Regions from separate parts of the Marinobacter sp. MIT930201 genome, predicted to be linked through region 1. Evidence: predicted binding sites of a transcription regulator. Region 1 holds the regulator's gene; the other holds the start of a gene.
What was found. Region 1 encodes sigma-54, which starts transcription at its own class of promoters, with help from an activator protein. Its sites were predicted from a motif close to ANTGGCATNNANNTTGCTNT; they were not measured.
Positions count from the first base shown of each region.

Region 1 (7,391 bases):
GACGCGTTGACGGTCCTGCTCGTCCATGGTGTCCAGGACTTCCTGGATGACCGTGTCGGGCAACTGCTGCAGTAAGTCGGCCAGATCGTCCGACTCGAAATCCTCGATGATGTCAGCGAGTTCCTGAGCGTTCAGCTGGCTCAGGAAGTAACCTCGGATATCGTCGTTCAGATACTGGAGAACTTCGCCTTCAAGCTGCTTGTCGACCAGGTTCCAGAGCAGGGCACGCTGGCGCGGTGGCGATGATTCCAGCAGGTGGGCGATGTCACTGGGGCTCAGGCCACCATTCAGGATGCGGGCAACCTGTTTCAGGGCGCCACTGTCCAGCGCTTCGCTCAGGGAGCGAAGGCGTTGGCGCGCTTGGCTTTTCTCCAGAATATCGGTCATGGATCACCCACGGTCAGAAAACCCTCGTATTATAGCGAAGTTAGGCAACATAGGTGAGGAAGAGTTGTAGGTGAATGCCGTAGACGGGCAAGGATGTCCAGTGTGGAGGTGGTTATTCGCCTTCCCCGAAGTAGTCGTTGATCAGCGTAACCAGCGCATCGACAGCTTCGGACTCATCCGGACCGTCTACAATCAGCTCTACCTCTGATCCCTGGCTGGCGGCGAGCATCATGACTGGCATGATGCTTTTGGCGTCCACCTGTCGCCCTTTGCGACTGATCTGAATGCTGCTGTCGAATTCAGATGCCTTGCCCACCAGTTTGGCTGCGGCCCGGGCATGGAGCCCAAGTTTGTTGATGATGGTAATGGGGCGGCGGATCATAGGCGGTTCAGCTTTCCCTGCTTTGCAGGTGGGGCAGTTCGGTGTGGCGAACCTGCACATTGCTGTATTTGCCCGAGAAATAGCGGCCGAGCTGATCGCAGATATAAACCGAGCGATGCTGGCCACCGGTGCAGCCGATGGATATGGTCATATAGCTGCGGTTGCTGTCTGAGAACGAGGGTAGCCAGTTTTCCAGGAATTGGGTCAGGTCCTCGACCATCTTACGGCTCAACGGCTCCTTTTCCAGGAAATCGATAACCGGCTGGTCGGTGCCCACAAACTGCCGAAGGCTGGTGTCCCAATAGGGATTGGGCAGGCAGCGCACATCGAACACATAGTCCGAATCCAACGGTACACCGTGCTTGAACCCGAACGACTGGAACAGCAGCGCCAGTTCCTGGTGACGCCTGCCCGCAACCCGCTGCTTCACCATATCCCGGAGCTCATACATGGACAGCCCCGTGGTGTCGATGTAGAGGTCTGCCAGCTTGGAGAGCGGCTCCAGAAGCTTCTTTTCGTTACCGATGGCCTCCCTCAGGGAGGTCTTGTCATCACTCAGTGGATGCTTTCGGCGCGTGGCATGGAAGCGCTGCAGAAGAGACTGTTCATCGGCGTCGAGATAGATGATCTCGATGGTTACGCCAGTATCCTGAAGGCTGCGGTAGATATCCTCGAAGTTGCTCAATTCTCCGGAAAGGTTACGGGCATCGATGCTGACCGCCATCTTTCCCAGCCGGCTGGGAGAGTTCTGGTTGGTGGCTTCCTGCGTGAGGGGGAACAGGAGGCCAATGGGCAGGTTGTCAATGCAGTAAAAGCCCAGGTCTTCCAGAACATGTAACGCGGTACTTTTCCCGGAACCTGATCGGCCGCTGACGATGATCAGTTTCATAGCCCGTTCACCTTGGATGTGGAGTGGTTCAGCCTGTCTCGGCTGTCATCCGGCGATAGAGAGAGCCTGCATCAGTGCACTGACGCAGCTGGTCGCAGAATGCACGCTCGTTGAACTTTTCGGCAAGCTGGCTCAAAAGCTCAAGATGCTCGCTGGTGGCTTCCTTGGGGACAATCAAGGTGAAGACGAGGTCCACCGGCTGATTGTCGATAGCATCGAACGCAACGCCTTCTTCCAGGGTCAGCAATACGCCGACCACGTGATCCAGCCCTTCCAGCCTGCAATGGGGGATCGCGATGCCCTGTCCGATGCCTGTGCTCCCCAGTCGCTCCCGCGCGACCAGGTTGGTGAATATCTGGGTGTCGCTGAGCAAAGAGTCGTGCTGCTGGATCTGCTCGGCAATGGTTTCCATAACCCGCTTTTTGCTGGAGGCAGGCACCCGGCAAAGGGTTAGCTCCGGCGCGAGAATGTTCTCGATAGTCAGGGATGTGTCGGTCATGAATCGACTGCATTTCCGTAAAAAAAGGCTGCGGCACCTATTGCATGGTTAGCCAGTGCCGCAGCTCGATTAACTGTCATGCCGGGGCGTCGTCCTAGCGGGCGCCATTCCCGTGCATCCGGTCTACGTTCTTTTCCTTGTGCTTCAGAATCTGCCTGTCCAGCTTGTCTACCAGTCCATCAATGGCAGCGTACATATCGCTGTTTTCGGCCTTTGCGTGAATCTCACCACCTATCACGTGAAGCGTAGCTTCCGCCATCTGGCGCACTTTTTCCACCTCAAGGGTAACCTGGCAATTGCTGATATGGTCGAAGTGCCGCTCAAGCTTTTCAAATTTGCCTGATACGTAATCTTTCAGTGCGGGAGTCAGTTCTACGTGATGGCCTGAAATATTGAGTTGCATAGGCTTCTCCTGTTTTCAGCTTGCCGGCACCCGTTAGGATACCGGCTGTGTGCCACAGCGTTATGCTGCAGGCGGTATACTTTCAGGAAAGGGCTCTCCCCGTGAGGCCGGGAACAGACGCTTCCTACACCAATCGCTTTCGCTCGTTGGACGGAGGAATGTGCATTGCCTCGCGATACTTGGCCACGGTTCGTCTAGCCACCTTTATACCCTGGTCTCCTAGCATGGCTGCAATTTTGCTATCGCTCAATGGCTTTTTCGGAGTTTCCGTTGCAATCAGCTTCTTGATCATCGCGCGGATTGCCGTGGATGAGCACTCTCCACCTTCGTCGGTACTGACATGGCTCGAGAAAAAATACTTAAGTTCAAATATGCCCCGCGGTGTGTGCATGTATTTCTGGGTGGTGACCCTTGAAATGGTCGACTCGTGCATTTCCACCGCCTGGGCAATATCCGAGAGAATCAATGGTTTCATGGCTTCCTCGCCATGGTCCAGAAACCCCTGCTGGTGCTCGACAATGCGCGTGGCCACCTTGAGCAGGGTTTCGTTGCGGCTCTGCAGGCTCTTGATGAACCACTTTGCCTCCTGCAACTGGTCCCGCAGGTAGGTGTTGTCGGCGCTGCTGTCCGCACGCTTTATAAGAGAAGCATAGCTTGCATTCACACGAATGCGTGGTGCAATTTCAGGATTCAGTTCCACGCGCCAGCGCTCATTGTGCTTGCGCACGATCACATCCGGGATGACATAGTCCGGCTCGGCCTGGTCCAGGGTGTCGCCGGGGCGGGGGTTCAAACCGGTAATAAGTGCCAGGACATCCCGTAGCTGTTCTTCTTTCAGGCGGCTGCGGCGCAACAGCTGGGCGTAATCGCGGTTACCCAGCAGGTTTATGTAGTGGGTAATCACCAGTCGCGCCTGAGCCAGCCAGGGTGTTTCCGGGGGCAGTTGGTTCAGCTGGATCAGCAGGCATTCCTGCAGATCACGGGCGAACACGCCGGGTGGATCGAAGTGCTGCAGGCGATGAAGAACGGCTTCCACTTCGTCCAGTTCCAGCGGGTCTTCGTCGGATTCGTCCACCATGCCTGAATGAATTTCTTCAAGCGGAGAGGTCAGGTAGCCGTGGTTATCAACCGCATCCATCAGGGCATGGGCGATGGCCTGATCCCGCTCGCTCATGGGCGTCAGGTTCAGTTGCCATTCCAGGTGGTCCTGGAGCGTTTCGGTGGGGGAGTTACGGGTTTCGAAGTCGTGGTCGTTTTCGTCGTCGTTACGGGCTGCTGACGCGGGGGCTGACTGGTAAATGTCATCCCAGGCGGTGTCGACGGGAAGATCATCGGGAATGGTGTCGGGACTGTCCGTTTCTGATGACCAGTCAGGTCCATTTTCGGATTCGTCCCACTCGGTAGCAGTGTCTGAAGCGGTGTTGGATTCCTCGGTTGACGCTGTTTCAGACGACTCGTTGTCACTGTCCGTTGATTCCGGATTCTGGTTGTCGTCGTCTTCCGAGGTTTCCAGCATTGGGTTGGATTCCAGTGCCTGCTGGATTTCCTGCTGGAGGTCCAGGGTGGAGAGCTGCAGAAGCCTGATAGCCTGTTGCAGCTGGGGCGTCATGGTCAGGCTTTGACCCAGCTTTAACTGTAGTGAGGCTTTCATAACCATGGTTCAGGATCCGTCACTCGGTCTCTCTCTTCCGTCACTCAGGCTCTCTCTTTACGTCATCAGGGCGCTTTCTGGAGCCGGGGTTGCACAAAAACTCTTTGTATGCTGGCTACTTGCCGCACCAAGCAAGTTCTTTGCCGAGTCTACTACAGGCGAAACTCGTTGCCTAGATACACTTCCTTGACCTGCTGGTTGGCCAGTATATCGTCCGAATTACCAGAGGCAATGATGTGGCCGCCGCTGACAATGTACGCATTCTCGCAGATGTCGAGGGTTTCCCGCACGTTGTGGTCGGTGATCAGTACGCCGATACCCTTGTCCCGCAAGTGTCGGATAATCTGCTTGATGTCGCTCACGGAGATCGGGTCGACACCGGCGAAGGGCTCGTCCAGCAGGATGAACGCCGGTTCCATCGCCAGCGCCCGGGCAATTTCCACCCGCCGTCGCTCACCGCCTGACAGGGCCATGCCGACACTATCGCGGATGTGGGTAATGTGAAACTCTTCAAGCAGTTCCTCTAACTTGGCCTCCCGGTCAGCGCGTTTGAGTTCGCGGCGGGTTTCCAGGATCGCCAGTATGTTGTCGCGCACGGTGAGCTTGCGAAACACGGATGCTTCCTGGGGCAGGTACCCGATTCCCTTGCGGGCACGGCCGTGCATGGGCAGGGGCGTGATGTCCTGATTGTCGATGGTGATGCGACCGTTGTCGGCGGAAACCAGGCCAACAATCATGTAGAAACACGTCGTTTTGCCCGCGCCGTTGGGGCCGAGCAAGCCGACGATCTCGCCACTGCGAATTTCCAGGGAAACGTCGATGACGACCTTCTTCTGTTTGTAGCTTTTTGCGAGGTTACTGGCCCTGAGAACTGCCATCGGTATCCTGTCCGTTAGGGTTGTTATCTGGATTGTTGCCGGAGTTGCCGCGTGGCTGGATGACCATTTCGACGCGACCGCTGCCATCGCCCTGGTCAGCAGAGCCCTCTGCGGTCACCACGCGTTCGGCGCTGTCGTAATGAATGACGTCGCCCCGGAACAGGTTGCCGCCCTGTTCGATCACAGCTTCGCGCCGAAAGGTAACCCGGTTGTCGGAGGCGGACCAGGTGATTGTAAGTGCGCGGGCGTCGGTTTCGCCCTGGCCTTCCATGGCAGGCTGGCGGTAGCGTGCCGGGGTACCGGTGGCTTCAATGCGGCTGACGCCATTCTCATCCCGGTGGAGTACAACCTTGTCCGCCATAAGGTTGGCATCGCCCTGGCTCATTTCAACCGAGCCGGTATAGGTTGCAATGCCCTGGCCTTCGTCGAGCCGAGCATTGTCGGCATTGACCCTGATGGGTTGGTCAGACTCAAGATCAAAGGCCGCGGCGAACGGCATGCCCACGGTCAATGTCAGCGCCAGGACAATCGCTGAGACTGCCGTGCGCGATGCCACCGGTTGGTGCCTATTGCGGTGAGGGTTGGGCATGAATTTACTTGCCGGTCTCATAGCGTCCTTCCACGTCAGAGTCGAGTTCGAGGATTCGGTCATCAATCCAGGCCTTCATGCCGGTGGCGCGGGTCAGGCTGAACGAGTCGGTCAGTTCCACCGGGGCGTCTGTGTAAACAGTACGCTCTGTGTTATCCAGTGTCAGCGTTGACGTGGTCAATGTCAGGGGGCGCCCGCCTTGGGGTTGCTGGGACACCCGAACATCCCCCGTCAAGTAAACCAGGTCGTCAGCTTCCATGAATTGGCCTTTGTTGGCCTGGACTTGCCAGGGTGCGTTGCCGGGTTCGCCGTAGAGCGTCGCATTCGGCGATTCCATAATGGTTTCGTTGCGGGCCTCGAATTGCTCGATACGTGGGCTTTCGAAGTGTGCGGTAAGCCGCCCGGTCTCGTCGAAAGACAGATAGCGACCATTGACCACGAAACCGTCTGGTTCCGATTCGCCTCTCAGCGCGGCGGCATCCACCGGCTCTGATGACTCGTCACTTTGCCAGAGCAGGAAAAACAGTGCCACTATCGTGACAGCCAGCCCCAGAGTTCGTACCCAGGGCCGGGTAAAGAGGGCTTCAGCGGCCATTCAGTCCTGCTCCAGGTAGGGTTGCAGGCTTGCGTTGAGCTGCCCGCAGGCGCAGAGCAGCAGTTCGCAGGCTTCACGGACGGCGCCGCTACCCCCCGCGGCCGACGTGCAAAAATCCGCGTGCTGGCGCACCAGCCAGTAGCCGTTGGGTACTGTTATGCCCAGCCCGGCGTAACGGATTGCGGGCAGGTCCGGCAGGTCATCGCCCATGTAGGCAATCTGGTGTGGCGCGATCTCCAGCCGTGCAGCCAGTTCCCGCAGGGCGATTTTCTTGTCCTCTCGGCCTTGCATCAGGTGCGGGATGCCGAGGTCATTCATGCGTTTCTCTGTCAGCGGCGAGCGCCGTCCGGTAATGACGGCAACGTTGATGCCAGCAGCCATAACCTGTTTGATGCCCAGGCCGTCGAGAATGTTGAACCCTTTCATCTCATCGCCTGAAGCGCTGAACAGCAGAGTGCCGTCGGTCATGATGCCGTCCACATCCAGGGCCAGCAGGCGAATGGCAGCGGCTTTTTCAATCAGCTCCGCTGGCCATTGAGGGCGCAGAGTGTCGGCCATCAGATGACTCCCGCCCGCAATAAGTCGTGCATGTTGATAGCGCCGGTCAGTTTGCCGTCGCGATTGATGACGGGCAGGGCGTTGATCTTCAGCTCTTCCATCATGTTCAGTGCCTCGGCGGCCAGTTGGTCATCGTGGATCACACGACCGTTGCGGGTCATGGCCTCGGCAATCGGTGTGTTGTGAATGTCCACGGAGCGGTCCAGGGTGCGGCGCAGGTCGCCGTCCGTAAATACACCGACCAGGTCGCCCTCGGCGTTAATGACCGTTGTCATACCCAGGCCCTTGCGGGAAATCTCCAACAGTGCGCCGCTGAGGGTGGTGTCTTCCTGCACTCGGGGGATCTGGTCCCCGGTATGCATAATATCGCTGACACGCAGCAGCAACCTGCGGCCCAGACTGCCACCGGGGTGTGAGAGCGCAAAGTCTTCGGTGCTGAACCCCCGGGCTTCAAGCAGTGCCACGGCCAGGGCATCACCCATCACCAAAGTGGCCGTGGTGCTGGAGGTGGGGGCCAGGCCAAGAGGGCAGGCCTCCTGGGCGACACTGATGTCCAGGTT
Region 1 covers NZ_CP138916.1:3,544,310-3,551,700, forward strand. The annotation lists gene mgtE (magnesium transporter) at 1-387, opposite strand, end outside; gene SIC19_RS16140 (HPr family phosphocarrier protein) at 500-769, opposite strand; gene rapZ (RNase adapter RapZ) at 777-1,658, opposite strand; gene ptsN (PTS IIA-like nitrogen regulatory protein PtsN) at 1,687-2,157, opposite strand; gene hpf (ribosome hibernation promoting factor) at 2,252-2,560, opposite strand; gene SIC19_RS16160 (RNA polymerase factor sigma-54) at 2,685-4,211, opposite strand; gene lptB (LPS export ABC transporter ATP-binding protein) at 4,364-5,089, opposite strand; gene lptA (lipopolysaccharide transport periplasmic protein LptA) at 5,067-5,588, opposite strand; gene lptC (LPS export ABC transporter periplasmic protein LptC) at 5,683-6,273, opposite strand; gene SIC19_RS16180 (KdsC family phosphatase) at 6,274-6,831, opposite strand; gene SIC19_RS16185 (KpsF/GutQ family sugar-phosphate isomerase) at 6,831-7,391, opposite strand, start outside.

Region 2 (7,391 bases), 550 kb from region 1:
CAGGAAACTGGAGAGTACCAGCCTTGGAGCAAAGTACTGGTTAGCCTGGTACTTTACAGCCACATCAAGTTCGGTGCCGGCATAACTGTCCACCGATCCGCTGGCGGTGCTGAGCGTTTCAAGGCCGCCCGTTTGCTGGAACCACATGGGAAAAACCTGTGCCTGATATGACAGCTTGGGCGAGATCGACGCTAAATTTCCCGAACTGCCAACAGAGAGCATGATCTGGCCTGGGTTGTTACCGGTGCCGGCATTGGAAATGCCGCCGTACCCAGCACCACCAGGGCCAGCCTGGTCAAGGGCGAGACCGAAAAGGCCCGATGCTATCGCCTGGTTAGAGTTTGGCTGCCATCCCATAAACTGGCCGTCAATACCGATCAGGGGCGAATATCTGCCGATGTCGGTGATGCCCAGCCAGCCCTCTACATCATTGTCGGTAGGGTCGTCATCCCCACTTGCTACGCGTAGTGCTACAAAGGGGTTGAAGGATTCACTAACCGGGTACTCAAGGCCCGCGTAACCGGCATAGGCACTGATGTCATCGCCATTGTCGAAACTACCGGTCACGCCCAGCACCTCGGCCCGTACCTTTATGGCGCCAATATTTCCGATGTATTCGACACCGTAATAGGTTGCCTTTGCACCTTGCTGCTGGTTGTCGCTGTATGTCAGGATCGGGGAGATACGACTACCTTTTCCCAGATCAAAATCAAACTTTGAAGCAAACACGTCCCAGTCCAGTTCACCGTTAGCAGGGTTTGCTCCAGGAGCCTGGATGTTGGAAATCAGCCCATCTGTAATCGGCATCCAGAAAACATCGTAGCTACCGAACGAGGTCTTGCCGGTGGCGCCGAACAAGGGGTGGTCGTCGCCATATAGAAGGCCGCCTGAGGCGAGGTCCAGATTCTTGAAGGTCCAGCCGCCCTGCAGGGTAAATGCGGGATCAAAGGTATAAGTGAAGAAGGCCTGCTCCAGGCCAAATCTCTCGCCTCGGAATGCGCGATCAACAGAATTGGCATCAAGGGAAAAGTCATTCTCAAGAAGTATTTTGCCTGTCCAGTTATCGCCAGTCGCCACCACTCCAAGCCTGACCTCAGCCCTGACGTGCTCATCTCCAACCTGAACAGCGCCAGCAGAAGTGCCAGTGGCGCCATCGTCGACGCTGCTGTCCAGATCGAAATTAGAAAAATAGGTTGGTTGAAACTTGCCTTGGGTAAGTATATCCAGCTTGATTCCTGAAGCTGTCGGGACCTCCACCGCTAAGGCAGCAGGTATGCCGTTTGCGGCTATCAGCGCCCCCAAAAATCCCTGACTGATTCGCTTTTGTATTGTTTTCATCGATCCTCCAGCGTCTCTAGAACGAGATTGTCGTTATTGCAGCCCAAAAACAATAAGGCTGTGTTCTATCTAGCAGAAAAGCCTGAAATCGGCAAGTCTACGGCACGGCAAAATGTGTCTGGCAGTGTTGCACTAAAACAAATTTACAGATGCTGGCAGTCGGCGCCCGAAAGCCGGCTGGCAGGGGTGCGGGGCAGGCACTAAAAAAAACAGGGCAGGCCAGTGCCTGCCCTGAAAATCAGAGCACGTCATTAATGATCGACTTGACTCGACTCGGGTAAAGCGTATCAAGCTAAACTTAACCAGAGCTGAATTTTCCGATTATATTTTGATGGTGATGTTTTCTGTATCGGTTTTCAGCCAGATATAAGTTTGATCGGGGATTCCGTGCGGTCAAAATGCATATTGCAACCTTGCACGCACTTCATCTCCGCTAGCGCCATTGGCTTCTTCGCCATCCATGTAGCTCATTCCAAGTCGAACATTCTTGTTGGCGTAATAGTTAACGCCCAGTGTTGTTTGCTCACCGTCGGTCGTGGCCAGCCCCACATCACTGTATTTTCCGTCACCATCCTCAAAGCGGGCAACAACTTCCCAGGCCCCTTTGGGTGATGCCGGTTTTACCCGCTTGAATGCTCCGGCTTTGTAAGGACGGCTTTCGCCGGTGATGATCCAGCCAAGCTGTACGTAATAACCATCAACATCCACCTGGCCTTCCTCGGAATCGAAATATTCGGCCTGGGCATGGAAGGGCCCGGAAGCGCCGGCGAGCTCCAGATTAAACGTATCGACCTCATCGGCCTGAGTGTCGGCATCACGCGTGGTATAACCCGCACCAAGATGAACAACCATATTGTTCGTTTGAATCGGTGCAACCGTGCCCCGTGCGGTTACTGCCGTGTTATTGAAATCGTCGCTGCCATTGCCGCCTGCCTCGAAGTAGCCGATACCGTAGGTCCAGTTGCTGCCTTTGCCGCTGAGCTGGATGCCGCCGCTGCGACCGGGGGCATAACGCTCGGTCATGGCAGATCGCTCAAGCGCTGAGATGTCTTTTGAGCTCGTTAATTCTTCCAGGCCGAATGGCTCTTTCTGTTTACCGATAGTCACGGTTGCAGCTGAGCCAAATCCCATGTAACGAATGTACAGGTCTTCAGCAGTACCGCCGTCGGCGCCATCACTTTCAGCGACGTTGAACTGGGTCTTGTACGCCCAGTCGCCAAAGTGGCCCTTGGCGTAGAGGCGTGCCCGGCGCACATCGAAATCGGTAGTGTCAACACCGTTGTCGTCAGACTGCGTGGCGTCGTAATCCCACTGAATGCGCCCGCCGAGCTGAAAAGACGCAGAGTTATCCGACACTTTCACTTTGATACCGCTGTCGGTATCGATCACAAGGTCTTCGCCGCTGGTCGTAACGTTTCCGGCCTGTGCAGCAGAAGCGGCAGAAATCGCCAAAGCCAAGCCCAAATATTTCTTGCTCATGATCTGTCTCACCTTTTTCGGTTTGCTTGTGTGTGTTGAAGCGCTATTAAAGTCTATTTGGCAAAGATTACAGAATGGTTACAGAGAATGCATCAAAACAGGGCGCTGGTCCGGGCCGGTGACAGGTTCTGGGGCGCTAGGTGTTGGGTCGTTTTTCGGGGGCAAGCTCAGAATGTGCCGATTTGTCTCTATAATAATGATAAACAAGAATAAATAAGATGTGGCAAGACTTTTGCTAAATCATATTTGGAGCAATGAAACCCAACCGAAGGTATCCATTATGAAGAAGCAGTTTTTCACCAAATCCGGATTTATCAGTATCACTTTGCTTGCAGCACTTCAGGCTGCGCCCGCCATTGTTAGCGCTGACGTCAGCTCAAATGTGAGCGCCAGCAGCAACTATCTGTTCCGGGGCGTCACCCAGACAGACGGGGCTGCGGCTGTCCAGGGAGGGTTGGATTATGAGCATGCGTCGGGCTTCTACGCCGGTGGTTGGGGTTCCAATGTCGATTTTGGTGACGGCACCAGCTATGAGCTTGATCTTTATGCCGGATTCTCCGGCTCTGTGGAAGAACTGGGTTATGACGTTGGGTACATTTATTATGCGTATCCTGACGCGCCGGACTCCATCGACTTCGGCGAACTGTACGGCGAGATCAGTTATGGCATTGCGGCCATCGGCCTGGCCTACACGATCAACAGCGACACCAGTGGTGATGGGGTGTTCGTGCAGGGGGATGCCTATTACTACGCCTCTGTTGGGGTGCCTCTGGAGGACAGCTACAGTGCCGGTGTGACGCTTGGCTATTACGACTTCGCTGATGACGGCAAGGCTTCTGTCGGCGAGGCAAGTTATTCACACGTCGCCGCCAACGTTACAAAGGATGCGGGAAACTTCGGTTCTTTCAGTGTTAACGTGGAGTACGCGGACATTGAGTCAACCGACGCGCTTGGCTCTGTCAACTCGGATGATCCGAAGTTCTGGCTGGGTTGGAGCAGGAGTTTCTGATCGGCCAAGTGATCACAAGCAATTCAGATCCAGAATAAAAAGCCGGCCCAAATGACGGGCCGGTTTTTATTTATCATGCAAGAACCCACCATCGTGCGCCTGCCTTGACGCCCGGTGACTCGACATCCTCGCCCTTACCTCTGCCCCCCCCCTGCCGCCAAAGCTCATTTCTTATCCGGTGCCTGAATTTCAAACTGTATTAAAGGTTTGTCTGTAAGGTCGTTCCAGATTCCCACGCAAAAATGCTGACTCACTGACCTCAGTCAAACAGCCAGGATGATACTGAATGAACAAACGATTGTTGTTGTGCGCGATGATAGTTCCGGGAGCCTTGGCCGTCTCTCCTATGGTGTCGGCCCAGGCAAAAGAGAGTGTGTCGCTGAAAGAATATCAGCAGGCCAAAGCCAGCCAGGCTGTTTCCCTGAACCAGGCCATGGTGATGGCTTTCGAGAATAGCCCGGTATTGGCTTTGAGGCGGGCCGCGGTCTCGATACAGCAGGGACAGCTTGATCATGCCAGCCGCTGGGCGCCGAGCAATCCAGAGTTTGAGTTGGGGGCCCGTCAGGCCCCGGATCAGGCCGACGAGTCCCTGGAATATGGGGTGAGGGTTACTCAGGAGATCTGGATGGGTAATCGCGGCGACCTTGGGCAGTCGCGTGCCCGGAGTAATCTCACGTCCCGGCAACAGGAGCTTGAATACCTGAAGGTAGCCACCAAGGCGCGGGTGCGGGCCGCCTATTTCCGGATACTGCTGGCTCAGAAAGAGTTGGAAACCGCAACCCGTGCCGTTGAACTTATGCAACGCACCAAAGACCTGGTTGAAATGTCCGTAAAACAGGGTAAACAAACCCGGATTGATCTCAATACCGCAGTCATTGGGCTTGCCAGGGCCCGGAATCAAAAAGCCTCGGCGGAACAAAAGCTCGAGCAATCAAAAATTGACCTTACCGAAGTGCTCGGGGTGTCCCCCTCCGATGCCGTTGGGGTGACCGGCGAGCTTGATGTGACGCTCGAAGACCTGCCTCCGACCAGCCAGCTTGTCGAGATGGCACAGAGTCAGAGAGCGGACCTGAAAGCGGCGGCCGCCAGAATTGCAGCGGATGAATCTGGCCTTGAAGTTGCGAAAAGCCTGACGATTCCAAATCTGAAAGTCTTCGGATTTTATGATCGTGAGGAAGGCTCCAACCTTTTCGGTGCAGGGGTGTCGATGCCTTTGACCGTTTTTCATGATTATTCCGGTGAGCAGAGACAAGCTGCTGCGCGGCTGAAAACCTCCGAGCTTGAGGCAGAGGCCTTGCGCCTGGCTACAGAGCGTCAGGTTGTGTCAGCTGTGGCCCGGTACGAATCCACCGCCGTTCGGCTGCGCCAGATGAACGAGTCGATCCTGGAGCGTTCAGAGGAAACATTACAGTTGATGCAGAAAGCACTTCGGGCGGGCAAGGTCGGTGCCTCGGATGTTCTGGCGGCACAGGACAATCTCCTGTCGGTAAGGCAGGAATACGTTCAGGCGCAGAATGATTATATCGATGCCGTCCGGGCGCTGGAGATAAGCACAGGAGGTGCTCTGTCGATGTCAGCCGGTTCCTGAGGGTATGAAACTCAAAATTGACCGTTCTCTTAGTACCGTTCTCTAAATATTGAGGGTGAATGAATGATTCGCAATCTGAAGATACTGTTAATAGTTGTCGGCGCTCTGAGCTTGCAGCAGGCATACGCTGCCGGAGAAGCCGAGGGTGACCAGCACGAAAATGAAGAAGCCGAGCATGCCGGAGAGGAAAACCAGTCCCGCCAGATCCATCTGACGCCGGAGCAGACAGAGTTACTGTCGATTCAGACTGTGGCGGCTGCCAAGGGGCGCGCTGGCGCAATTGTTACGGCACCTGCCGAGATTCAGTATGTGCCGGACCGCGTGGCCGAGGTTGGTCCGCTGCTGGAGGGAAAACTGACAGGGTTGGCGGTTGATCTGGGGGATCGTGTCAATAAGGGGCAGTTACTGGCAACCCTGAACAGTGTGGAGCTGGCCCGGATTCGCTCCCGGTTAATCTCGCTGGAGGCCCGCAAAGAAGCGGCCGAGTCTGACTACAATCGTGAAAGGGAGTTGCAGGGACAGGGTATTTCCAGTGAAGAAGAGTTCCTGGATGCCAAGGCTGCCTTTCTTGAAACAAAAGCGGAGTACGATTCCGTGCGGGAACAACTGGCGGTTTACGGCAGCGAGTCGTCAGGTGACAGTGGGGGGCTGGCGCAATACGCGCTCCGCTCACCCATTGAGGGGCGTGTCGAGCAGATGCATGTTCGTCTGGGGCAAACGCTGAGTCCGTCGGATACGCCTTTCATCGTGGCGGATGCCTCGGTGTTGTGGGCCATTCTTCAGGTGTCCGAATCCGATATTGACCAGATTTCAACGGGAGACGAGGTTCAGATTTCCTCCAGGGATTCAAGTTCTGACCGGTTTCACAGTGGGCAGGTATCCTGGGTGTCGAGCATGCTCGATGAAAAGACCCGCACCATCCCGGTTCGCGTTGTGCTGGAGTCTCCCAGAGGCGACCTTCGCCCGAATACCTATGCCACGGCCAGAATCATGACGGAATCGGAGGCCTCACTGCCGCTGGTTCCGGATGATGCGGTTCAAACCATTGGCGATGACTCCGTTGTGTTTGTTCCGGGCGATGAGAAAGGGGCTTACAAGGCGGTTCCCGTCACGCTTGGCAAGGAGGCAAACGACTGGATCGAGATCAAGTCCGGCATTAGCGCAAACACGGAAGTGGTTTCAGTAGGCGCTTTTGATCTGATGTCGGCCATTACCGCCAGTGGCCGCAGCGCCGCTCACGGACACTAAACCCCGGGGGGAGCATGATCAACGCAATTGTGAATTATGCGCTGAACAATCGTCTGATGACGCTTGTTTTTGCTATCGCCGTGATCGTTGCCGGCGTATTTTCATTTCAAAAACTGCCGGTGGATGCGTTTCCGGACGCGACGCCGACCATGGTTCAGGTGTTTACCACCAGTCCTGGTCTGTCGCCGGTTGATATCGAAACGCTGATTTCCTATCCCGTTGAGATCAGCATGTATGGAATTCCCAAGCTGGAAAAAGTGCAGAGCACGTCGATTTTCGGGTTGTCGCGGGTGACCATCTATTTCGAAGATGGCACCGATATCTACTTCGCCAGGCGGCTGGTAAACGAACGGCTTTCCGAGGCCAAGCGCCAGATTCCCGAAGGGATGGGGCAGCCGGAACTCGGGCCCATAGCGAGCGGTCTTGGGCGCATCCTGATGTATTCCCTGGAAGCTGAGGATAAGGATCAATACAGCCTGCAGGAAATCCGCACGATCCAGGACTGGATTGTCAAGCCCCAGCTCAGAACCGTTCCGGGTGTAACCGGTGTGCTGTCCATCGGCGGCGAGGTAAAACAGTATCAGGTCAATATCGATGCGCAGAAGCTTCAGGCAAGGAACCTGACAGTGTCTGACGTTCGCGGCGCCCTCACCCAGAATAATCGGAACGTCGGCGCCTCTTTCATTACGCGAGGAGGTGAAGAGTATATAGTTCGCGGCTACGGTTGGG
Region 2 covers NZ_CP138916.1:2,997,020-3,004,410, forward strand. The annotation lists gene SIC19_RS13675 (hypothetical protein) at 1-1,338, opposite strand, end outside; gene SIC19_RS13680 (OprO/OprP family phosphate-selective porin) at 1,732-2,817, opposite strand; gene SIC19_RS13685 (TorF family putative porin) at 3,098-3,826, shown strand; gene SIC19_RS13690 (TolC family protein) at 4,113-5,414, shown strand; gene SIC19_RS13695 (efflux RND transporter periplasmic adaptor subunit) at 5,478-6,662, shown strand; gene SIC19_RS13700 (efflux RND transporter permease subunit) at 6,677-7,391, shown strand, end outside.
Region 2: the regulator sigma-54 is predicted to act here: its motif matches at 3,037-3,056, upstream of SIC19_RS13685 (TorF family putative porin).